DNA from 3 places in the Arthrobacter sp. NPDC093125 genome. Region 2 is predicted to be linked to each of the others. Evidence: predicted binding sites of a transcription regulator. Region 2 holds the regulator's gene; each other region holds the start of a gene.
What was found. The regulator HrcA, encoded in region 2, represses chaperone genes, less so after heat shock. The targets are predictions, from matches to a motif close to TTNGCACTCGNNNNNNNCGAGTGCNAA.
Positions count from the first base shown of each region.

Region 1: a site for HrcA is predicted at 1,617-1,643, ahead of groL (chaperonin GroEL). Genes of this name have one in related genera too.
Region 3: a site for HrcA is predicted at 5,538-5,564, ahead of ACIP9X_RS21135 (Hsp20/alpha crystallin family protein). Genes of this name have one in related genera too.

Region 1 covers NZ_JBIVOQ010000006.1:231,384-238,942, forward strand. Annotated here, with positions in the region: gene groL (chaperonin GroEL) at 1-1,438, opposite strand, end outside; gene ACIP9X_RS13940 (ABC transporter substrate-binding protein) at 1,757-3,007, opposite strand; gene ACIP9X_RS13945 (cold-shock protein) at 3,121-3,324, opposite strand; gene ACIP9X_RS13950 (LytR C-terminal domain-containing protein) at 3,483-4,169, opposite strand; gene ACIP9X_RS13955 (DUF3263 domain-containing protein) at 4,221-4,604, opposite strand; gene ACIP9X_RS13960 (uracil-DNA glycosylase) at 4,712-5,503, shown strand; gene ACIP9X_RS13965 (siderophore-interacting protein) at 5,631-6,470, shown strand; gene ACIP9X_RS13970 (threonine/serine exporter ThrE family protein) at 6,499-7,559, opposite strand, start outside.
Region 2 covers NZ_JBIVOQ010000005.1:241,834-249,392, reverse strand. Annotated here, with positions in the region: gene ACIP9X_RS12780 (GerMN domain-containing protein) at 79-993, shown strand; gene ACIP9X_RS12775 (16S rRNA (uracil(1498)-N(3))-methyltransferase) at 1,052-1,822, opposite strand; gene dnaJ (molecular chaperone DnaJ) at 1,825-2,952, opposite strand; gene hrcA (heat-inducible transcriptional repressor HrcA) at 3,009-4,022, opposite strand; gene ACIP9X_RS12760 (DUF3097 domain-containing protein) at 4,231-5,085, shown strand; gene ACIP9X_RS12755 (DUF4870 domain-containing protein) at 5,270-5,689, shown strand; gene hemW (radical SAM family heme chaperone HemW) at 5,804-7,033, opposite strand; gene lepA (translation elongation factor 4) at 7,070-7,559, opposite strand, start outside.
Region 3 covers NZ_JBIVOQ010000020.1:34,768-42,326, reverse strand. Annotated here, with positions in the region: gene ACIP9X_RS21175 (Hsp20/alpha crystallin family protein) at 461-898, shown strand; gene ACIP9X_RS21170 (ANTAR domain-containing protein) at 1,187-1,930, opposite strand; gene ACIP9X_RS21165 (NAD-dependent epimerase/dehydratase family protein) at 2,291-3,163, shown strand; gene ACIP9X_RS21160 (hypothetical protein) at 3,199-3,375, opposite strand; gene ACIP9X_RS21155 (hypothetical protein) at 3,589-3,843, opposite strand; gene ACIP9X_RS21150 (phosphatase PAP2 family protein) at 4,007-4,786, shown strand; gene ACIP9X_RS21145 (MmcQ/YjbR family DNA-binding protein) at 4,850-5,170, shown strand; gene ACIP9X_RS21140 (MerR family transcriptional regulator) at 5,187-5,501, opposite strand; gene ACIP9X_RS21135 (Hsp20/alpha crystallin family protein) at 5,639-6,061, shown strand; gene ACIP9X_RS21130 (J domain-containing protein) at 6,072-6,560, shown strand; gene ACIP9X_RS21125 (hypothetical protein) at 6,557-6,943, shown strand; gene ACIP9X_RS21120 (VOC family protein) at 7,075-7,467, shown strand; gene ACIP9X_RS21115 (GH1 family beta-glucosidase) at 7,529-7,559, shown strand, end outside.

The DNA of each region.
Region 1 (7,559 bases), on a different contig from region 2:
TTGCAGCGTTCAGGCCGTGGCCTGCGGGCAGGCCACGGACCTTGTCAACGACAACGCCAGGCTCGAGGCCTGCGTTGAAGGCGATCTGCTTCAGCGGAGCGTCGATGGCAACGCGGACGATGTTCGCACCGGTCGCTTCGTCGCCGGTCAGGTTCAGGTTGGCGAACGCCTTGAGACCTGCCTGGATCAGTGCAACGCCACCACCGGCGACGATGCCTTCTTCAACAGCAGCCTTGGCGTTGCGGACAGCGTCCTCAATGCGGTGCTTGCGTTCCTTGAGCTCAACTTCGGTGGCGGCACCGGCCTTGATGACTGCAACGCCGCCGGCCAGCTTGGCCAGGCGTTCCTGCAGCTTCTCGCGGTCGTAGTCGGAGTCGGAGTTTTCGATCTCGGCGCGGATCTGGGAAACGCGGCCGGCGATCTGGTCGGCGTCTCCGGCGCCTTCAACGATGGTGGTCTCATCCTTGGTGACAACAACCTTGCGGGCACGTCCCAGCAGTTCAAGACCGGCGGTCTCCAGCTTCAGGCCGACTTCCTCGGCGATGACCTGGCCACCGGTGAGGATGGCGATGTCGGCCAGCTGGGCCTTGCGGCGGTCGCCGAAGCCCGGGGCCTTGACGGCAACAGACTTGAAGGTGCCACGAATCTTGTTGACGATCAGGGTGGCCAGGGCCTCGCCCTCGATGTCCTCGGCAATGATCAGCAGCGGCTTGCTGGACTGCATGACCTTTTCGAGGACAGCAACCAGTTCCTTGACGTTGGAGATCTTGGAGTTGACGATCAGGATGTACGGGTCCTCAAGGACCGTTTCCTGGCGCTCGGTGTCCGTGACGAAGTAAGCGGAGATGTAGCCCTTGTCGAAGCGCATGCCTTCGGTGAGCTCGAGCTCCAGGCCGAAGGTGTTGGACTCCTCGACCGTGATGACACCTTCCTTGCCGACCTTGTCCAGGGCTTCGGCGATGAGGGCACCGATTTCGTCGTCACCGGCGGAGATGGAGGCCGTAGCGGCGATCTCTTCCTTGGTTTCGATTTCCTTGGCGGAGGCCAGCAGCTCAACCGTGACGGCCTCTACGGCCTTCTCGATGCCGCGCTTGAGGGACAGCGGGTCAGCGCCGGCTGCAACGTTGCGCAGGCCTTCCTTGACCAGGGCCTGGGCCAGCACGGTAGCCGTGGTGGTGCCGTCGCCAGCGACGTCATCCGTCTTCTTGGCAACTTCCTTGACCAGCTCGGCGCCGATCTTCTCGTAAGGGTCGTCCAGCTCGATCTCCTTGGCGATGGACACACCATCGTTGGTGATCGTGGGGGCGCCCCACTTCTTTTCGAGGACGACGTTGCGTCCACGCGGGCCGAGGGTGACCTTGACGGCGTCGGCGAGGGTGTTCAGGCCCCGCTCAAGACCGCGGCGTGCCTCTTCATCAAATGCAATGATCTTGGCCATAACGGCAGTAGTCCTTTCGGGACAGTCGTTAAGAATGAACCTCGCTGCGGTGCCCGCGACGGACGATCGTTCCCGACGGCCTCTGTATGCCGGCAGTCCCGATCTCACCCCAACCAGGTGTTTCTTTCGCTCCGTGCACGGCCGCTGACCCCGCTTGCGGCCTAAACCGGGCGATGAGTTAGCAGTCGATACGCAGGAGTGCTAATCAATAATTAGCACTCCCCCGGGGAGAGTGCAAGCAGTCGGCCTGAAAACCCCCGGTCCTCCAGGGCCGCTTCGCTCTCAGCGATCAGCGGACACACTTTGGGTGGAGCCGGATCAACGGTGTGCCCTGCCGGCCGTTTCGGTTCCGGTCAATTTCGCCCTGTTGTCCGCCCCATAGGTAAACACCATGTACCTGGCCGCCGTCACGTCGCCGTTCTCATCGAACCGCACCGGGCCGGACTCGCCGTCGTAATCAACCGGCGTTCCCGCTCTGACTCTGGCCAGGCAGTCTTTGTATGACCTGCAGACGGTGGGCGCCGCGGCGGGCTGAGTGCTGGCTCCCGCAGAGCCGCCCGAGACGGCAATGAGGTGGGCGGCCACGGAGGCTCCGGCGTCGTCATCAGCCACGGCGGCGGCAAGGGCAGCGAGATTGATGGCGTCGTACGTCTCCGCGGCAAAAGTCATGTCCTTGAGCCCCTTATCCACGGCGACCAGTTCGCCCTGCAGATGCGCGGAGGGAAAGGCGCCCGGAACGATCCCCCGGGCTCCTTCCAGCGCCCGGGAGCCAAGGTCCGAGCCATACTGTCTGAAGGCTCCGTCAGCCAGGATCAGCTGGCTCCCGGTCACGCCCGCATTCTGCAGTTCGGCGATGGCACCCTGCGCGCCGTCGCGGGCAATGACCACGACGGCGTCCGGCGAGGCTTCCGCGGCGGTCGCCGCCGCCTTCTGCGCTTCACCTGGTTTGAACCCGGCCACTGTCACGACCTCCATCCCCGCTTCCTTGGCGGAGGAGGATACGGCTGCCGACACGTCGGTGCCGTAGGCACCCTGCTCGTGGACAACGGCCAGCTTCTTTGCAGCGCCGTCCTTGGCCAGCTTGACCAGGACCGGCGACTGGGCCACATCCGTTGCCGCAGTGCGGAAGTAGTAGCCGTCGCTCTTGTACTGGCTCAGGCTGGCGGACGTGTTGGCCGGCGAGATGAGGACCGTCTTGGCTTTGGACAGCACATCGATGGCGGCAGGAGCCCGGCTCGAATCCGTGGGTCCTATGACGACGTCGGCCTTTGCGTCCACCAGTGCTCTCGCCTGGTCGGAGACCTCCCCGCCAATCTTTTCCGGCAGCAACTCCACGGGCCGGCCTTTGTGCCCGCCGGCGGCGTTGATCTCCTGCACGGCAAGCTTGGCCGCCGCGAGCTGCGCGGCGTTCAGAAACGCCTGGGATCCGGAGTTGTCAAGAATCAGGCCGATCCGCAGTGTCCCGTCGCCGCTCGCCTCGACCGAGGCTGTCCTTGCGTTTCCGCCCTGCCCGGAGCATGCCGCCAGCACCAGTACGGCGGCAGCGCCGACCGCTGCAATGCGGATGATGCGCGTGCGGACGGAGCCAGTGCGGGCAAACCTCAGGCTCGTGAAGCGGAGGGTCGTGAAGCGCGACGCGCCTGTCCGCCGTCGGGCAGTCACCGGGGTGGCACGGTCAGCCACTAGGCGGGCCGCACGTTTTCAGCTTGCGGGCCCTTTTCACCCTCTCCGACATCGAGCTCGACCCGCTGGCCCTCGTCGAGGGCGCGGTAGCCGTCACCCTGAATGGCAGACCAGTGCACAAAGATGTCGTCGCCCGAGCCGTCAACGGTGATGAAGCCGTAGCCTTTTTCAGCGTTGAACCACTTCACGGTTCCCAATGCCATGATTTCCACACTTTCAGATTGCTTCCGTAAGGCCCACTTCAGCGTGTGCCGCGAATTACGCTGCGAAGACTGTCTTCACTCTATCCATCGGCGGGTGGCGGGAGGCAGACGGACAGCCCAAACCTGACGCAATAGTTATTCGGGCGTAACCCGGCTCATCACTGGAATCCGGGGCCAAGCACCACGGCTACGGAGGTCTCAAATCCCGGGGTCTCCACGAGCGTCGTAATGTTCAACAGCTCCCCCAGCGCTTCGGCGCTGGCTCTTCGCTCGGAGCCCGAGTAGAAAATAACCGACGTCTGCTGCGGAGCGCCCTGCCAGTTGGCAACCTGGCCCAGGGTCCAGCCATCGGCCTTGACGGTGGCACCAACACGGCCTGCCAGCCCGGAAGCCAGGGTGCCGTTGAAGATCGAGACCGGAACTGCCTTGTCCACGCTTGAGGCCAGCACGTCGACAGCGGCAGCCTCGGAGGCAGCCGGCGATGACGGTGCGGCTTCGGACGGATCGCCAGACGCGGCAGCAGACGCGGCAGCAGACGGGGAGGCCGGCTTGGAGGCATCCGCAGTCGGCGCGGCCGATGACGGCTTGGCCGAGGCCGCCTCCGATGCCGTGCCCCCGGACTGCGCAACGGCGGCCGCCGCCTCGGAAGAGGACTGCCCTGCGGCCTCGAACCCTGCATGGGGCAGCAGGACGAACGCGGCCATGCCCACTGCCAGGGCGCCGGTTCCCACACTCAGAATGGGCCACAGACGGGGACGCGTCGGCGCCGCCGCGGCCCGGTGGACGCCCTGCCGTGAGGCGGCCTCAGGGACCCTGTCGAATTCGTCCCGGGCGTAATTGGTCATGGTGAAACGACGTCCTTGCTGGTCTTTTGCCGGCAGTCCGGCACTAACGATTTAGGCGTCAGACCCCAAGCGGCGCGCGGTGCGGGCCCTCTGACGTGACGTACGTAGTCTGCGCAATCTCTTCACGAGCATGGGATCGTGGGCCAGGGCGGCCTCGGTATCAATGAGCGCATTGAGGATCTGATAGTAGTGCGTGGCCGAGAGATCGAACAGTTCGCGGATAGCCTGTTCCTTGGCGCCGGCGTACTTCCACCACTGCCGCTCGAGCGCCAGGATCTGCTGCTCGCGCTCGCTCAGCGGCGAGTCCCGCAGCTGAAGATCCTCCAGCAGCGAGCCGCGGCGCGGCCCCGTGTGGGGATCCGACGCACCAGCGGGTTGGGCAGCTGAGTGCTCGGCGGAATGCTCTGTGAGATGGTCCTGCAACGGTTCGGCCACTGCACACTCCTTGGCTGGTTCCGGGAAAAAGACCAACCCCCATGTTACGGACGAATAACAGCATTGTCATTTACGCGGCGTTACGCCGAAGGCCCCGCGCTGGAACAATGGTCCGTGTGACTGAACCGGAACCCCTGTTTGTGCTGGAGCCTGCCGCGGCGGCTGACGGCCCTGCCCTTGCCGGAATGGCGGCCACGCCCTTGGAGGAGCTGGTGGCGCCCGACTGGGCCGCTGCCCTGTCGGACGTGGAGGACGAGCTGCGCTCGGTGCTGTCCTTCGTGGCTGGGGAGGAGGCCGCCGGGCACCAGGTGCTGCCGTCGCCGTCGAACCTCCTCCGGGCGTTCCGGCAGCCCCTGGCGGACGTCCGGGTGCTGATCGTAGGACAGGATCCCTATCCCACTCCGGGCCATGCCGTAGGCCTTGCCTTCTCAGTGGACGGCCAGACCAGGCCCATCCCCCGCAGCCTGGCGAACATCTACAAGGAAATGGAATCGGACCTCGGGTACCCGGCACGGACCCACGGGGACCTCGGCGCATGGGCTGATCAGGGCGTGTTGCTGCTGAACCGGGTGCTGAGTGTGCGCGAGGGTGCTGCCGGGTCCCACCGCGGAAAGGGCTGGGAAACCATTACGACGGCGGCAGTCGCCGCCGTCGCCGGGCGCCGGACGGCGGAGGGAAGCCGGGTCCCCCTGGTCGCCGTGCTCTGGGGCAAAGATGCCGAAAGCGTCCGCCCGCTGCTCGGCGAAACTCCGGTGGTGGCCAGCGCCCATCCCAGCCCGCTGTCCGCCTCGCGGGGCTTCTTTGGCTCCCGGCCGTTCAGCCGCGCCAACACCCTGCTGGAAGAACAGGGTGCCCGCGCCGTGGACTGGGAACTTCCTCCGTTTGCCCCTGGCCGCTAATCGTCTCTCCCGTCCTGGGCGCATATGCCGCGCTGCCCCGACCCGCGCGCTTGACGTCCACTGATGCACTGAGGCTTGGAAGGAAACAAAAGGGAGTCCGAAAGTGGACTTAGGCTAGGCTTACTTCATGACTGCTCTGCCTGCCACTACCACCGCGACGCGGAAATCCCGCCCCCAGATCAACCTGACCGTCCTGCGCCGGGAGCAGCTTTCGCCCCACATGGTGAGGATCATCGCAGGCGGCGAAGGCTTCGCGGACTACATCAACAACGACTTCGTGGACCGGTACGTCAAGATCGCCTTTCCGCAGCCGGGCGTCGAATACCCCGAGCCGCTTGACCTGTGGACCGTGCGCGAGACCATGCCACGGGAGCAATGGCCGTTCACCCGCACCTATACTCTCCGGCGGGTCGACGTGGCTGCACGCGAACTGGCCATCGACTTCGTCATCCACGGCGACGAGGGCCTGGCAGGTCCCTGGGCCGCGTCGGCCGAGCCCGGTGACAGCCTGATCTTCACCGGCCCCGGCGGGGCCTACAACCCGGATCCCTCGGCGGACTGGCACCTTTTCGCCGGCGATGAAGCGGCGCTGCCTGCCATCGCCGCCGTCGTCGAATCCCTTCCCCCGGGCGCCCGCGGGCAGGCCTTCCTCGAAGTGGACGACGACGCCGATGTCCAGCCGATTGCCGCACCCGCCGGCGTGGAGGTCGTCTGGCTCAAGCGGAGGGGCGTACCCGCCGGCGACAGCACCCTGCTGATCGACGCCGTGCGGGAGGCGCAGTGGCCCGAGGGCAGGGTGGACGCCTTTGTGCACGGCGAACGGGGCTACATGAAGGCACTGCGCGACGTGCTTTTCAAGGAGCGTGGCCTGGAACGCAGCAAGGTGTCCCTGTCCGGATATTGGGCGAAGGGCAGGGTGGAAGATGCTTTCCAGGCTGAGAAGAAGCTGCCCATCGGGCAAATCTAACAGCCGCTAGCTGTACAGCTAGCGGCGACTAGCGGCGACGGGCCCGCCGTCGTTCATTGCTCGCGAGGCTCTTGGTGAGCGGCCGCGCCAGCGTGTCGCCGAGCACGATGCCGCCGGCGATACCGAAGACGATCGCCCCTGCGCTGAGCATGCCTCCGGCCCCCAGCAGGATCTCGGCTTCCTCGATAGTGAGCACATACATCGACCGGAAGATGGTCAGGCCGGGCAGGAGTATCAGGCCGGCAGGCACGGCAACCACCAGCTGCGGTGCGCCCATCCTCAGCGCCACCACGCGGGCCAGCAAGCCGATCACGACGGCGGCCAGCGCCGGTGAGAACCGCGCGCCAACGTTCAGCGATTCGGCGCCGATAAGGGCCAGGTGCCCAACCACGCCGACGCCGGCCGTCGGAAGCAACAGCTTCCAGTCCGTTTGTTCCGTGATGCCGATGGCCACGACGGCGATGGCCACCATGATCACCTGTGCCCACAGCGGATACGCCGGTGGGAAGGTCTCTGTGACGTCGATGGGTTCCATGCCGATCCTGTCCCCCACCACGAAGGCGACGGCGATCCCGGCAACGACTGCCCCGAAAGTCAGCAGCGTGGACAGGAACCGGCCTGCTGCGGTAACAGGGAAGCCGTTGATGGCGTCTTGGACCGAGGATACGAGCCGACCGGTGGGAAGCAGCAGCAGGATGCCGCCCACCACCACGATGGCGGGGGCAAGCTGGACTCCTACGGGGCTGCCGAATCTCCACAGGAGCAGAGCGATGACAGTGGCCAGGAAGGAACAGGCCGCGGTGATGAAGAAGTCCGGCGTACGCCAGCGGCCCAGCTTCCGGGCCAGGAGGCTGATCAGCAGGTTGGAGGCGAAGGCGACTGCAGACGCACCCGGGCCGCCACCGATCACGCCCACGAACATGGCGGAAAACACCGCGAACGCGACCGTGACCATCCAGCGCGGGAACGGTTTGGGGCTGCGGACGATCTCGTCCAGCCGCCGGGCCGCTTCATCCCGGCCAACGCCTCCGGCCACGATGTCGGTCACGAGCTGGTGCACCTTCGCCAGGCCTGCATAGTTGTTGGTCC
Region 2 (7,559 bases):
GGCAGTCCCCGCCATAGCGAAAGGAGCAAGGACATCAGGAAGCCAGGATCAACCGGCCGGACCGCGGTAGCCGGGCGGATGCGCTCCGCGCTGTTGCTGGGGCTGCTTCCTGCCACGTTGCTCCTGACAGGATGTATCGCCGATCCCGGCCCAGCCGCACCCACTGCCGGCAGCCCCACACAGACCCGGCTGTCGAACGGCGTCGACAGCGCCCCCACCACCAGCGCACCGCTGGAAACGATGCAGTCCTCCAACAAGGCTCCTGTGTACTGGATCGGCCGAAGCAATTCGGACGTCTACCTCTACCGCGAGTTCAGGGACGTCCCGGGCGAGGACAACCCCATCACCAAGGCGCTCCGGGCCATGATGTCCGAGGCTCCCCTGGACCCTGACTTCTTCACCCCCTGGCAGAACCCCAAAAACCTCGCCACCTCCATTTCGGGGACGAACGTCATCACGGTTGATGTTTCCGCCGATGCCTTCAACAGCAATCTGGACGCGGACATGGCGCAGCGCGCCATCCAGCAGCTCGTGTATACGGCGACCGCCGCGGGAGCGAGCTCCGGCCTGGTCGACGCCGCCCAGCAGCTTGAAGTCGTGATCCTTGTGGACGGGCATACGGACTACCACGCCTTTAAGCACGTCAAGCTTGGCGCACCGATGCCCCGCAGTGTGGGCATGGTCGCTCCGGTGTGGATCATCGATCCCCAGGAAGGCGTCGAGGTTGCCGACGGCCGCGTCAAGATCAACGGCCGCAACACCGTTCCCGGCGGAAAGCTGCAATGGCAGATCCTGAAAGTCCAGGAGAACCGCGAGAAAGAGAAGTACCTGGACGGCGAGGCCACGGCCGCCACAGAGGCCGAGGCGTCGGGCATCTTCAGCGTCACCGTGAAGCTGGCGCCCGGCGATTACGAGATCCGCGTCTCCCAGGTTGATCCCAGCCGGCCCGATAACGAGCCCAATGTAGACACCAGGGGCTTTTCAGTCCGCTAGCTGTATTAGCCGCGGACGTTAGTGACAGTCGGCGCTGATGCGGCAGCCTGTTGTGCCGCTACCAGCGGCCCAGGACATCACTTGCGACGACGACGGCGGCCGGCCCGGCCGTTGACGACCGGAGCACGTGCGGTCCCAGGAGGGCAGTGACCGCCCCGGCGCTGCAAAGCTTCGTGACTTCCCGCGGGCTAATGCCGCCTTCCGGCCCGACGATCAGCAGCACGTCGCAGGGGTCCTGATTCTGGCGCCCGGCTTCCTGCCACGCCTCCAGCACTCCGCGCAGGGGCCTGACGGCGTCTTCATGGAGGATCACGGCCAGCGCGGCGTCCTCCACCTGCTTCACGAGGCCGGAGGTGTCGACGGCGGCACGCACCCCGGGGATCCAGGCCCGCCGGGCCTGCTTGGCCGCGGCAGAGACCGCCGACTGCCACTTGCCGAGGGCCTTGGCAGCCCTGTCGCCCTTCCATCGGACGATCGACCGGTCGGACTGCCACGGGATTACCGCATCGATGCCCAGCTCCGTGGCAGTCTCGATCGCCAGTTCATCGCGGTCGCCCTTGGCCAGGGCCTGGACGAGCACCAGGCGGACGGCAGGGCGGTCCTCCGCCGTGACGGATGAACATTCGACGGTCAGTACCGCCGGCGCCACCTTGGTGACCGTGCCCGTGAGGCGCCGCCCGGCGCCGTCGGCAATGTCCACAGGCTCCCCCACGGCCAGCCGCTTGACTGTCACGGCGTGCCGCGCTTCGGCACCGTCCAGCACGAACAGCGAACCCTCGCGTACCTCATCCAAGGAGCCTGCGGGCGTAAAGAATACCGGGTTGCTCACCGCTACAGGTTACCGAAGCGGTCCCGGAGCTTCGCGAAAACGCCGCCGCTCGCGGCCAACTTGCCCTCGGAGTACTGCTCGCCGCGGAGCTTGGCCAACTGCCGCAGCAGGTCCTCCTGGGCGGGATCGAGTTTCGTGGGTGTTTCAACCTGCAGATGGACCTTGAGGTCACCGCGGCCGTAACCGCGCAGGTGCGTCACTCCCAGGCCGCGGAGGGTGATGATCTCACCCGACTGCGTTCCGGCCTTGACGTCGATGTCCTGCTTTCCGTCGAACGTGTCCAGGCTCAGTTCGGTGCCCAGCGCGGCGGCGGTCATGGGGATGTGCAGGGTGGCGTGCAGATCGTCGCCGTCGCGGACGTACGTCGGGTCGTTGTTGACCCGGATTTCGACGTAGAGGTCACCTGCCGGTCCGCCGGCCGGGCCCGCCTCGCCCTGTCCGGACAGCTGGATCCGGGTACCGGTGGCGACGCCGGCAGGAACCTTGATGGTCAGGGACCTGCGGCTGCGGATGCGGCCCTGGCCGCTGCACTCGTTGCAGGGATCCTTGATGACGGTGCCGAAGCCTTCGCAGGAGCCGCAGGGCGCGGACGTCATGACCTGGCCGAGGATGGAGCGGACTGCCCTCTGCACCTGGCCGCTGCCGCCGCAGATGTCGCAGCGCTCCGGATGCGTGCCTTCACGGCAGCAGGAACCCTCACAGGTGGGGCAGACGACGGCGGTGTCAACCTCGAGCTTCTTGTTCGCGCCAAAGACGGCGTCGCGCAGGTCGATGCGAACGCTGATGAGGGCGTCCTGTCCGCGGCGGACGCGTGAGGCGGGGCCGGCCGTGCCGCCGGCGCCGAAGAAGGTGTCGAAAATGTCCTGGAACGCGAAACCCTGGCCAGCGTAGCTGCCCCCGCCGAAGCCGTTGTCCGTGCCGTTCTCGTTGCCCGTAGTGTCATAGACCCGCCGCTTCTGCGGATCCGAAAGCACCTCGTAGGCGTGCGTGACGGCCTTGAAGCGGTCAGAAGCCTCCGGGCCCGGGTTGACGTCCGGGTGCAGGGTACGGGCCAGCTTGCGGTAGGCCTTTTTGATTTCTTCTCCGGTGGCTTCCGGGGAGACTCCGAGAACGTCGTAGTGGCTGCTCAAGTCTGTATCTTCTCCTGGTTATGGTGCCTGGGGTGCCGGGGTCACGGACCGTGCGGTTACGGGCCGAGAATCCTCGAAAGGTAGCGGGCCACCGCTCGAACGGCGGCCATGGTGGTGGGATAGTCCATGCGGGTGGGCCCGAGGATGCCGACCTTGGCGGTGGCGTCCGGCCCGTAGCCGGTGGCGACCACCGACGCCTCGGCCAGGCCGTCGTAGGGGTTTTCCCGTCCAATGCTGACAGCGATGCCGCGGTGGTCCTGGGCCATCTCGCTGAGGAGGCGGAGCATGACCACCTGCTCCTCGAGCGCCTCGAGTACGGGGCCGATGCTGAGCGGGAAGTCGACATTGGACCGCGCGAGGTTGGCCGTGCCGGCCATGACCATGCGGTCTTCCCGGCTGCTGTGCGAGAGCGCTTCGAGGGCCTTGCTCAGGGCGTGCGCCGCAGGGCGCTCGTTGGGGGCGCAGCCTGCGACGACAGCCGCCGAGTGCTGGGGCAGCAGGGTCAGCGGAGTGCCGGCAAGGCCGGTGAGGAAGCGGGTGCGGAGTGACGTCAGCGCATCATCGCTGAGTTCCTGGCCGACGTCGATGACACGTTGCTCGACCTTCCCCGAGTCGGCAATCAGCACGATCAGGACCTTGCGGGGCGCCATCTGAACGAATTCGATGTGCCGCACCACGGCCCGGCTCAGGTGCGGATACTGCACGACGGCGACCTGGTTGGTCAGTTGCGCCAGGAGCCTTACCGTACGGTCAAGGACGTCGTCGAGATCCTCGGAGCCCTCCAGCAGTGACTGGATCGCCCGCCGCTCAGCGGCAGACAGCGGCTTGACAGCCGAGATCTGGTCAACGAACAGCCGGTACCCCTTGTCAGTGGGAATCCTGCCGGCGCTGGTATGCGGTGCAGTAATGAGTCCCTCATCTTCCAGGGCTGCCATGTCGTTGCGGATGGTTGCACTGGAAACGCCCAGGTGGTGGCGCTCAACAAGCGCCTTGGATCCCACGGGTTCGCGGGAATGAACGTAGTCCTCGACAATGGCGCGCAGCACTTCAAGCTTGCGCGGTTCGCTCACAATCCACCTCCGATCGACCGTTCCTGGGCACCAGCAGGGCATTGCCCGGCGTCATGGTTAGCACTCGACATCCCTAAGTGCTAACAAGTCTAATATGAGTCCGCCCGTTGTTAGCATTGGTACCGCTTCGGGCGAAATCCGGAGCCGTGTCCGCCGGAGGCCTTTCCTGTGACGGGCGGCCGACTCCTAGTGCAAAGCGGTGTTATCGATGCAGTACCAGTCCTGGGGCCCGCAGGAAATTTCAGCGCCCGCCAAGAACGAGCTGCCCGAGGTTCCAGTCGAGCGCGGGATGGTGCTTGAAGATGTCCAGTCCGGCTGGGTGGGTGCTGTGGTCCGGGTGGAGAAGTCAGGCGGCATGCACGTTGTGGCCCTTGAGGACCGGCGCGGCAAATCACGCTCCTTCAAACTCGGTTTCGGGTTCCTGCTGGAAGGCCGGCCCATCCGGCTGATGCCTCCTGCGCCGGCCGCCAAAAAGGCAGGCTTGGTTCCGCCCGGCCGGACGGCCTCCGGGTCCGTCCGCGTCGAGGGCCAGCGCGCCCAGGTGGCCAAGGCCAGCCGCATCTGGGTTGAGGGAAAGCACGACGCCGAACTCGTTGAGAAGGTCTGGGGTGATGACCTCCGGGTGGAGGGCATCGTCGTCGAGCCCCTGCACGGCATTGACGATCTGGCGGGCGCCGTGGCGGCGTTCCGCCCGGGGCCCGGCCGCAGGCTGGGAGTCCTCGTGGACCATCTGGTCCCCGATTCCAAGGAGTCCCGCATCGCGGACGCCGTCATGGCCTCTCCCGGCGCGGCGGGAAATGTTCTCATTGTGGGCCACCCCTACGTGGACGTGTGGCAGGCGATCCGGCCGTCGGTCCTCGGCATCCCACAGTGGCCCGTGATCCCCCGCGGCACCGACTGGAAGACCGGGATCCTCGCAGCCTTTGGCTGGCCGCACGAGACGAAGGAAGACATCGGGCTGGGCTGGCAGAAGCTGCTGGGGGCGGTCCGCACCTACGCCGATCTCGAACCGGCCCTGCTGGGCAGGGTGGAGGAAGTCATCGACTTCCTTACGGTGCCCTAGCTGAGGCCGCGGTTGCCGCCCTGTCCGTAATCCGCTGACCGGGGAGCCGGTCGTCCAATGCGTTCGCGACCCAGTATTCTTGGAAGGGCGCCACTCGCGCTGCCGCCGTCCCGGTTCTGCCGGCCGGCCGCGAACCTGAACTACCGGCAACACCGCACCAACGTACGTTTAAGGAAGACATACCGTGGCAGACGACGCTCGCGACCGCAGGGACCTCCAGTCCGGCCCTGACCGGCCCCAGTACCATGGCGTGCCTGCGAATGCGCTTCCGCTGACCGCCAGCGAAGACCGCCAGTGGGCAACCCTGTCGCACTTCGGCGGCATCCTCGGCTGCGTGCCGGCGCTGCTGATCTATCTGATCTTCAAGGACCGTGGCCCGTTCACAGCCCAGGAATCCAAGGAAGCCCTCAACTTCACCCTGCCGCCTACCATCGCGGCTGTCGTGGCCAACCTCCTGGTGCTCCTTCCGGTGGTGGGCAACATCTTCGCCGTGCTCGCGACCCTGATCTGGATTGCACTGACGTGCTTCTCGGTCTCGGCCGGCATCCACGTGAACCGGGGCCAGCCGCACCGGTACCCGTACAACCTCCGCTGGATCAAGTAATCCCCACCCGCACCCTAGCCTCGCAAGCTCGGCCAGGGAACCCTGCGGGCGTGGGCCCAGCGCACCCTAGCCTCGTAAGCTCGGCCAGGGAACCCTGCGGGCGTGGGCCCAGCGCTAGTCCGGCAGGATCCTGCGGACCACGGCGTCAGCGAGCAGGCGTCCCTTGAGCGTCAGGACAAGGCTGCCCCGGAAGGCCTCGGCAGGCTCCACGAGCCCGTCGGCAATAAGGCCTGCAACTGCATGCCTCCCCTGGTCCGACAGGGTGCTGACGGCGAGTCCTGAAGCCAGGCGGGCCTCGAGCATGATCCGTTCCATTGCACGGGTTCCGGCATCGAGGGTCTCGCGGCCGGCAGCGGGCGACACCCCGGAACCGAGTCTGCCTGCGTAGGCGGTGGGGTGCTTCACGTTCCACCAGCGGACACCGCCGACGTGCGAGTGGGCGCCGGGTCCGACGCCCCACCAGTCATCCCCGCGCCAGTAGGCCAGGTTGTGACGGCATGCCTGTTCGGCAGTGGCGGACCAGTTGCTGACCTCGTACCATCGGAGCCCGGCGTCGGTGATCATCTGGTCGGCGAGTTCATATTTGTCGGCGTGGTCGTCGTCGTCGATTCCGGGTACTTCACCCCGGCGGATCTGGGCGGCGAGCTTGGTGCCGTCCTCAACGATCAGCGCGTAGGCGCTGATGTGGTCCGGCTGGTACGACAAGGCGGTTTCCAGGGAATAGCGCCAGTCCTCAAGGGACTCCCCCGGCGTTCCGTAGATCAGGTCCAGGCTGACCGCGAGCCCCGCGTCGCGCGCCCACTGCACCACAAGCGGGACACGGCTCGGACTATGAGTGCGGTCAAGGACCTTCAGCACGCGGGGCACCGCGGACTGCATGCCGAAGGACACCCGTGTGAAGCCCGCGTCGGCGAGCAGTTGCAGGGATTCCGGCGTGACCGAGTCCGGGTTGGCCTCCGTGGTCACTTCGGCACCCGGTTCGATCCCCCACCGGTCTATGGCCGCGCCAAGGATTCTGGCCAGGTCCTCTGCCGGCAAAAGCGTTGGCGTTCCGCCGCCGAAGAACACCGTGCGCAGCTTCCTGGCAGGCAGGCCCGACTGCTCGAGGACCCGCACGGCAAAGTCCACTTCGGAGATGGCGGTGGAGGCGTAGGCGTCCTGGGAAGCACCGCCGCCGAGTTCGGTTGCGGTGTAGGTGTTGAAGTCGCAGTACCCGCAGCGCACCGCGCAGAACGGGATGTGCACATAAAGCCCGAAGGCACGGTCGGCTGCACCGTCCGCCGCCTGCTGCGGCAGCAGGCCGTCCGACGGAGCCGGGTCACCCAGGGGAAGAACGCTAGGCATGTGTGCGGCCTCCGGAGATTCCGGCCACGGTCATCACTACTTCTTGGCCTTGTCCTTGGATTCGTCGGTGGTCAGGGCTGCGATGAAGGCTTCCTGCGGCACTTCCACCCGCCCCACCATCTTCATGCGCTTCTTGCCTTCCTTCTGCTTTTCCAGCAGTTTGCGCTTACGGGAGATGTCACCGCCGTAGCACTTGGCCAGAACGTCCTTGCGGATGGCGCGGATGGATTCACGGGCGATGATCCGCGAACCGATGGCAGCCTGGATGGGCACCTCGAACTGCTGGCGCGGGATGAGCTCGCGCAGCTTGCCGGTCATCATCACACCGTAGGCGTAGGCCTTGTCTTTGTGGGTGATGGCGCTGAAGGCGTCCACCTGTTCGCCCTGCAGCAGGATGTCCACCTTGACGAGGTCGGCGACCTGTTCGCCGTCGGCCTTCCAGTCCAGGGAGGCGTAGCCGCGGGTCTTGGACTTGAGCAGATCGAAGAAGTCGAAGACGATCTCGGCCAGCGGCATCCAGTACCGC
Region 3 (7,559 bases), on a different contig from region 2:
GGCTGGCAACAGTCACGCCCGGCACCAATATCCCCGGTCTTTGGACAGGATCTGGCTCTGCTAATGCATGGCTCCAAACCTGGAGTCCGGCAACGGCGAGCACTGGAAAGCACAGGAGCAACAGCTTCTTCATGGGGCACTCCTTACGTGGGCTTCACTGCCGGACAAGGTCACTATCCCGCGAAGCTCCTGTGAAAATCCCTACGCGCTGCCCCCGTATTCCGGCCCGCCCCGCCGGGAGTGGGGGTGAAGGCGAATAGAACGGCCCCCCGGCAGCGAGGCTGCAGGGTCCCCATCAGGAAACTTCCAGGTTTTCCCAAGGAATCCCGAATGAGCCGGCGGGGCAGGCCGAAACAAGCCTTAACAAGCTGCAGGCGCGGGCGTACGTTATTGGTGTTGGAACCCATCCCGGCCCGTCCTTCAGCCGGAGCGGGCCGGAAACTGACAGGAGGTAACAGCGATGGCCAACATTCTCCGCCGGGCCGGCGTTGACTTTCCGGAGCCGTTCCGCAGGTTCCTTGAGGGGGACTTGGACTCCTGGCTCCGCGTAGAGGAGTACCGCGAGGCCGGGACGCTGGTGGTCAAAGCCGAGGTACCCGGCATCGACCCGGACAACGACGTGGACATCACGCTCACAGGCAATCAGCTGCAGATCTCTGTCCGCCACGAGGAGAGGTCCGAGCACAGGGGCAAAGAGGGCTACCGGTCTGAATTCCGCTACGGCACGTTCGCCCGCACGGTAAGCCTGCCCGCTCCCGTCAAGGAGGATGACGTCCGCGCCTCGTACACCGACGGGATCCTCGAAGTCCGCATTCCACTGCCTGAGGAACCTGAAGCCGGGGGACGCAAGATCCATGTTTCCCGGGGTGCCGGCGCTGCGCCAGGCTCTGCCGTCTAGCAATATTCGCCTGCAAAACCGGGAGCCCGCGCCCCGCCGCTGCCACTGTCTTGGTTAGAGTCGACGACCTGCACGCTCCCGCGTCCGCGATGAGGGGCACGTCTTCCAAATCGAGTCCTTCGTGGTGCCGGCCGGCGGCCCCCATCCGTCACTTGAGGCGCTCGAGGAAGCGCGGAGAGAATGCGCAGCGCTGGACTGGAAGGTGCAGGATCTTGTGATCATCCCGGTCGCGGAACTGCCCAGGGAGTTCCTGCCGGGCTCCGGCCCGAGGGGCAGAATACTGAACTGCTACCCCTCGTAGTGGGTCTTCGCCGGACCCTGCCCCAGCGAATCCACGATGGTTGTCGCCACGGTGCGGAGTTTGATGTTCCGTGTGCTGGAGGCTGCCTTGAGCAAGGCGAAGGCCTCCTCCTGGCTGCACCTGTTCTGCGCCATGATGACGCCGACGGCGACGTCGATCACGGTCCGCGTTTCCAGGGTGGCCTTAAGGTTGGCAGCTGCGTCACTGTAATGGGCGAAGCGCACTGCAAGCCGCAGGGCCATGGATGTCTGTGAGACGAAGTCCTCCGCCAAGGCCAGGACCCGTCCCTCAAACCGGCCGGGGCGGTGTGAGTAAAGGTTCAGGGCTGCGCGTGTCTCGCCTTCAAGCCGGAAAGGGATGGCCAGGATGGAACGCACGCCCTTGTCCAGCACCGTGCGCGAATACTGCGGCCACCGCTCATGGTTTCCGACGTCGCTAATGTGGACGGTCACCTGTTCGCGTGAAGCCGTCATGCAAGGGCCGTCGCCGAAGTCATACTGGATCTCGTCCATGGCCTGGGCCTCGGGCGAGCTGCTGGCCACAGTCGCCGCCTTGCGGTGGCGCAGCAGCGTAACACCGCACAGGACCTCGTCGCCGGGTTCGGAGAGGCTGCGGGCGGAAACCCGTGCGAGCTCGTGAAGGAACTCCTCCACATCGGAGCTGGCGAGCACCATTTCATTGAGATGCTCGGTAATTGACGTTTCAGATTTTGCAGTCGACTCGCTGGCCACGATTCCCAGTACCGTTTTCGCTCAGGTCAAGACGAGCCGGCGGGCGCAGCGCATTCCACGGAAGGGGAGCGGTAAGCGGCAGCTAGAAGCCGGATCGTACAACTATCCAACGGCCTTCTGCTAAACCGTACCGAGAAATTATATACACCAGTTGGAAAGGCGTTATGACAGCGAGTCGCGGACATAAACACAGGTCAGCCCCATCGGCTCTTCCGTTGCGCGAGCCACAGGGCCTGCCAAAAGGGCTGCGGGAGCGCGCCGCCGCACCTAGGCTGGGTGGATGAAAGCCGGCCGCACACCCGGTCATTCAGAAAGGGCTTCGACGAGGGCCCGCCAGCGGAACAATCAGAGGAGACCTTCGTGAGAATTGCTGTAACCGGCGGAAGCGGAAAGCTTGGGCGCAATGTGGTCCGCAGGCTCAGTGGAGACGGGCATTCCGTCCTGAACCTCGACCGGACAGGAGAACGAAGCCCCGCTCTGGCGCTCGTGGATCTGCGGAACTACGGCCAGGTCCTGGACGTGATTCTGGGCCTGGATGACCGGCACCAGGGATTCGACGCGATCGTCCACTTGGGTGCCATCCCGGCGCCCGGACTCGTGCCGGATGCCGCCACTTTCGAAAACAACATGCTGTCCACCTACAACGTTTTCCAGGCGGCGCGCAGGGCCGGCATCAAAAAGGTGGTGTACGCCTCCAGCGAGACGGTGCTGGGACTGCCGTTCGACGTCGACCCTCCCTACATTCCGGTCGACGAGCAGTACCCGGCCCGGCCGGAGAGCACGTACTCGCTGGTGAAGCACCTGGAGGAGCAAATGGCCATCGAAATGACGCGCTGGGACCCGGAGCTCAGCATCACAGGCCTCCGCTTCTCCAACGTGATGGATCCCGAGGACTACGAGAATTTCCCCTCGTTTGATGCTGATCCGAAGCTGCGCAAATGGAACCTGTGGGGCTACATCGACGGACGCGATGGTGCTCAGGCAGTGGCCCGCGCACTGGAGTACGGCAGACCCGGGTTTGAGGCTTTTATCATCGCCAATGAGGACACTGTGATGACCCGTTCCAGCGCAAGCCTCGCTGCCGAGGTGTTCCCCGACGTCAAGGTGACCAAGGAGCTGGGGGAGCACGAGACGATGCTGTCCATCGACAAGGCCAGGCGGCTCCTCGGGTTCGCTCCCGAGCACAGCTGGCGGACCTATCACTCCAACCGCACCACGCCCACGGAGGACTGAAGGTACTGGGGTACAGGGCGCCTGCTGCCGCCTGGCTACTGCGAAGGTTGCGGCACCTGGCAGTCGATCTTGGGGTTGGCGCCCATGTAGTTCAGGGGTCCTGCTACGACGGTGATGGCCACCGTGCCCGCTTCCGCGCAGGAATCCGGAGAACCGCTGAAATATCCCCGCTGAAAAGCGGCGAAGCCGCCGATGATAAGCCAGATAATCACTAGCGTTCCGACGATCCTCATGGAATCCTCCGTAGCCCCGTTGCCACTCCAGTGTGTGTCCAATTATCCACCGCGGACGGACTCCAGCACAGAGCATCGGGGCGGGCGGAGGCGGGGCGTCGGGCTTGGGCGGTTGGCCGAGGCCCGTTGGCCGGTTACCGCTGGCCATGAGCGGCTGGCCGGCGACGGGACGGCCAGCCGTTCAGTGTCCGATCAGCTCGGTTCGCTCGTTTCGACCGGTGTTTCCTCTACGTCAGGCGTGTCCTCGGCTGTCGCTACGGACGTTTCCCCGGAAGTCCTCCCGGACGGCGAACTGTCGCTGCCGTCCGTTCCTTCTTCCGGTTCAAAGGTGTTGGGCTCCCCGGCGCCCAGCCCGGCCCCGTTCTCCGAGCCGGGTATGCCGCCGGGCTCCTGCCGCGCTGCGTCGGGTCGACCATCCTCGCCGGTGCCGGTGTCTTCAGTGCTCATCTCGTCTCCTGAATCCTCGTAGGGCTGGGAAACCCCACGCTAACAGCGCCTGCCCGGCTTTGTAAGGGACACGCGCGCCGTTTCTCTGCAGCGCGCCGGCGCCGAAAAAGGTACCCTCATCCCACAAAACCATTTGATACTTCGGCGCACAGGCGGCTTCCACGTGGCGAACGGATCGGCAGGCAAGACCGGATGGCGGAGGGTGCTTCACGACAAGTTTGCTGTCGAGGAACGCTACGTCGACGCAGCGGTGCGGAAAAAACTCTATGTCGTTGCCGCTGTCCTGGCCATAGTGGGTGCGGGGGTCTTCGTCCTGGCGCTGACGGGCGTGCTTGAGAGGGACGGCCTGGCGAGCGCGGACGAATCGGCGCACAGGTGGCTGCTCACCACCCGGTCAGAGCCGCTGACCGATTTTATGATCATTCTTGCCGTAATCTTCGGCCCGGTGGCGCTTCCTATCATCGTGCTGGTGGTCACTGCCGCCTGGGGGATCCTCGCCAAACAGGCCTGGCGGCCTGTCCTGCTGGCCGCCGCGATGCTCACCGGGGTCGGGCTCGCACAGGTCATAGGCCGTTCCGTGGAACGCACCCGCCCGCCCGTGGAGCTCATGCTGTTCGGGGCCGACCATACATTCTCCTTTCCGTCCGGGCACGTCCTGGGGGCTTCCAACTTCCTGCTGGTGACCGCCTTCCTGGTGTTTTCCCGGCACAGGAAACCTGCCGTCACCGCCGCCGGCTTCGTCCTGGCCGGCTTCGGAGTGGCCCTGGCTGCTCTCAGCAGGCTTTACCTGGGCTATCACTGGGTAAGCGACGCCATCGGCTCCGTGGCCGTGTCGCTCGTGGTGCTGGGAGCTGTGATTGCGGTGGACACGTGGCGGACCGTGCGCATTCCCGGTGAGCCCCTGACTGAAGATGTTTCCAGGGCCGACACGCAGGCCGACTGACGCGCTTTGAACGGAGGACAGGGCGAGGGTTGCTGTTGATGCCAGCCGATGCGAGAGTATGGCATGGTCACCCAATCCGACGTCCGCCGGGTCTGCCTTGCCCTGCCCGGAGTCGTCGAACGTAGAAGCTGGAACCAGCCAGCGTGGTTCGCGAAAACCCTTATGGCCCGCATGTGGGACGAGGGTGTGCTGACGGTGAAGACCAGGGAGCGCGAGGCCCTCGCGGGAACAGACCCCGCCACCTACTTCTGGACACCGCACCATGAGCGGTCGCCGCAGTTGGTTCTCGTGCGGCTTTCAAGGCTCGACGACGGCGAACTCGCCGAGCTGCTGGAAGAGTCATTCCTTCTGGCCGGCGGACGGATGCGGGCCCCGGGGAGGTGAGTTCCGTGCGGGACTGCTACCCGCCGTCGTCGGCCTGCCTTTGGATGCGCGCGCGGGCGCGTTCGAGCTGCCGGCGGAGCTTGGCGTTGTCCAGCTCAAGCTCCAACACCTTGGCCACGCCCGCCAGGTTCAGGCCCTCATCCAGGAGCTCTCCGATCCGGCGCAGGACCAAAAGGTCCGCTTCGCTGTACTGCCGGGTGCCCCCGGATGTCCGCTCAGGCGTGAGCAACCCGCGCCGCTCATAGAGCCGGATGTTTTGCTGGCCTGTGCCGAGCAACTCCGCGACCACCGAAATGGCGTAGAGCCCTCTGTCTCCGCCTTGATCTGCCACGGTACATCCCTCGGTTGAAAATCTACTGCAGTGACTCTTGCACCAGTTTGACACGGGTGTTATAAAAAATCTATATCAACCACCATAGATACCGGTGGTGACCATCTATTCATCGCAGACTGAAGGAGTGGGAAATGATGCTCATCCGTACCGACCCGTTCCGGGAGTTGGACCGGCTCACCCAGCAGGTCTTCGGAACGGCTGCGCGGCCGGCAGCTATGCCGATGGACGCGTGGCAGGAGGACGGGGAATTCGTAGCCGCGTTTGATCTGCCGGGCGTCGTGCCCGAGAAGGTCGATCTCAGTGTGGAACGGAATGTTCTTACGGTTAGGGCCGAACGCCAGGATCCGACACAGCCGAACGCGGAACTGGTGGTGGCTGAGCGGCCGCGCGGCGTCTTCAGCCGCCAGCTGATCCTTGGCGACACCCTGGACGCCGACAACATCAAGGCCACCTATGACGCGGGCGTCCTGACACTTCGGATTCCGGTCGCCGAACAGGCCAAGCCGCGCAAGATCGAAATCGCGCGCAAGGAAGAAATGCACGAAATCGGAACGTAGCAGCCGGCCCATGTCCAGCGATTTCACTGACCACTACGCGGTGTTGCACGTTCCGCGGACGGCCACCCAGCGGGAGATCGCGCGCGCCTACCGGTCCCTGATGCGGACGCACCACCCCGACCTGGACAACCCCACCGCTGTACCGGCCGAACTGCAGCTCATCATGCAGGCGTTTGAGGTGCTGCACGACCCGAAGCGCCGCCTGGCCTATGACCAGGAGTTCCTCAGGCGGGAGCGCCGCGCCGGCACAGCAGCTGCGAGGGCCGGTCCTTCGCCGCAGGACCGGCCGCGCACCGGGCAACCGGCCGGAGACCCCTCCGCCGCCGGCAAAGCTCCCGGCGGCCGGCCAGTGCCCGTTAATTCCGGGGCCTCTGCCCGGGACATTCCCATCCGGCGCGTGCGGCACGTGGAGCCGCCGTTTCGCGTGACGCCGGTCCGGTGGGAAAGCGGGCCTTGGGCCAATGGACGTTCTGATCCCCGAGGAGAACAAAAACGATGAGCGATTGGCGCCGATACGACTCGCATCTAATTCCGGCCTTTTACGAGCGGTTTGAGCAGCGCTGGGGTCAGGGCACCGCTCCCTTCCTGGACCCTGAAGCCCACGAGCAGCCGCTTCCAAGGGCGCAGTGGATCAACCCTGCAACGGGGGCCGCCTTGGCCGTGGTGCCCATCTGGAGCAACGAGGACCGCCAGAACCGGTCGTTCGGTGTCTTTTACCTGCCGCCCACCGGGGACATCTGGGTACTTCGCCCCGGATTCACCGGCTATCTCGAACCAGCCGAGGACGGCCCTGAGCACCTTGTTGCCCTCAGAAATGACGCCTTCAAGAAAGCCGTGGCCCACGCCAAGGACTTCCTGTTCGGCCCGGCCGTGATGCACTAGCGCGTCCCTGCCGAAGTGCGCCCGCCGCGCGGGCGCGCCCGCTTTCCTGCAGGATCTGGCCCTCGTCAGCCAGGTAGCCGTGTGCCATTCTGGAAGGTGCCGCGAGTTCGGGCCGTCAAAGGAGCAAGGCCATGTTCAAGCCAAAAGGTTCATTTTCCAGCTTCAGCATCAACGATGTGGCGCAGGCTAAGGAGTTCTACGGACAGACCTTGGGGCTGACCGTGGAGGACATGGAGATGGGCTTCCTGCAGCTCACAACTCCCGAGGGTCACAGGATCATGATTTACCCCAAAGACAACCACGAGCCCGCCACATTCACCGTGTTCAACCTGGTTGTCGACGACGTCGAAGCCGCAGTTGATGAGCTCAACGCCGCCGGCGTCCGCACCAAAATCTACGACGATCCGAATCTCCCCACCGACGACAAAGGCATCGCGCGGGGCATGGGACCGGATATCGCCTGGTTCAAGGACCCGGCAGGCAACGTGATTTCAGTGATCCAGGAGAGTGGCATGATGTCCTGAGCGCCCCGCTTGAGGCAAACTTATCCTTCTGACCACCCCCGCGACGAACCAGGACCCGCAAATGCATACTTCCGCCAAAGAGTTGGCCGCCA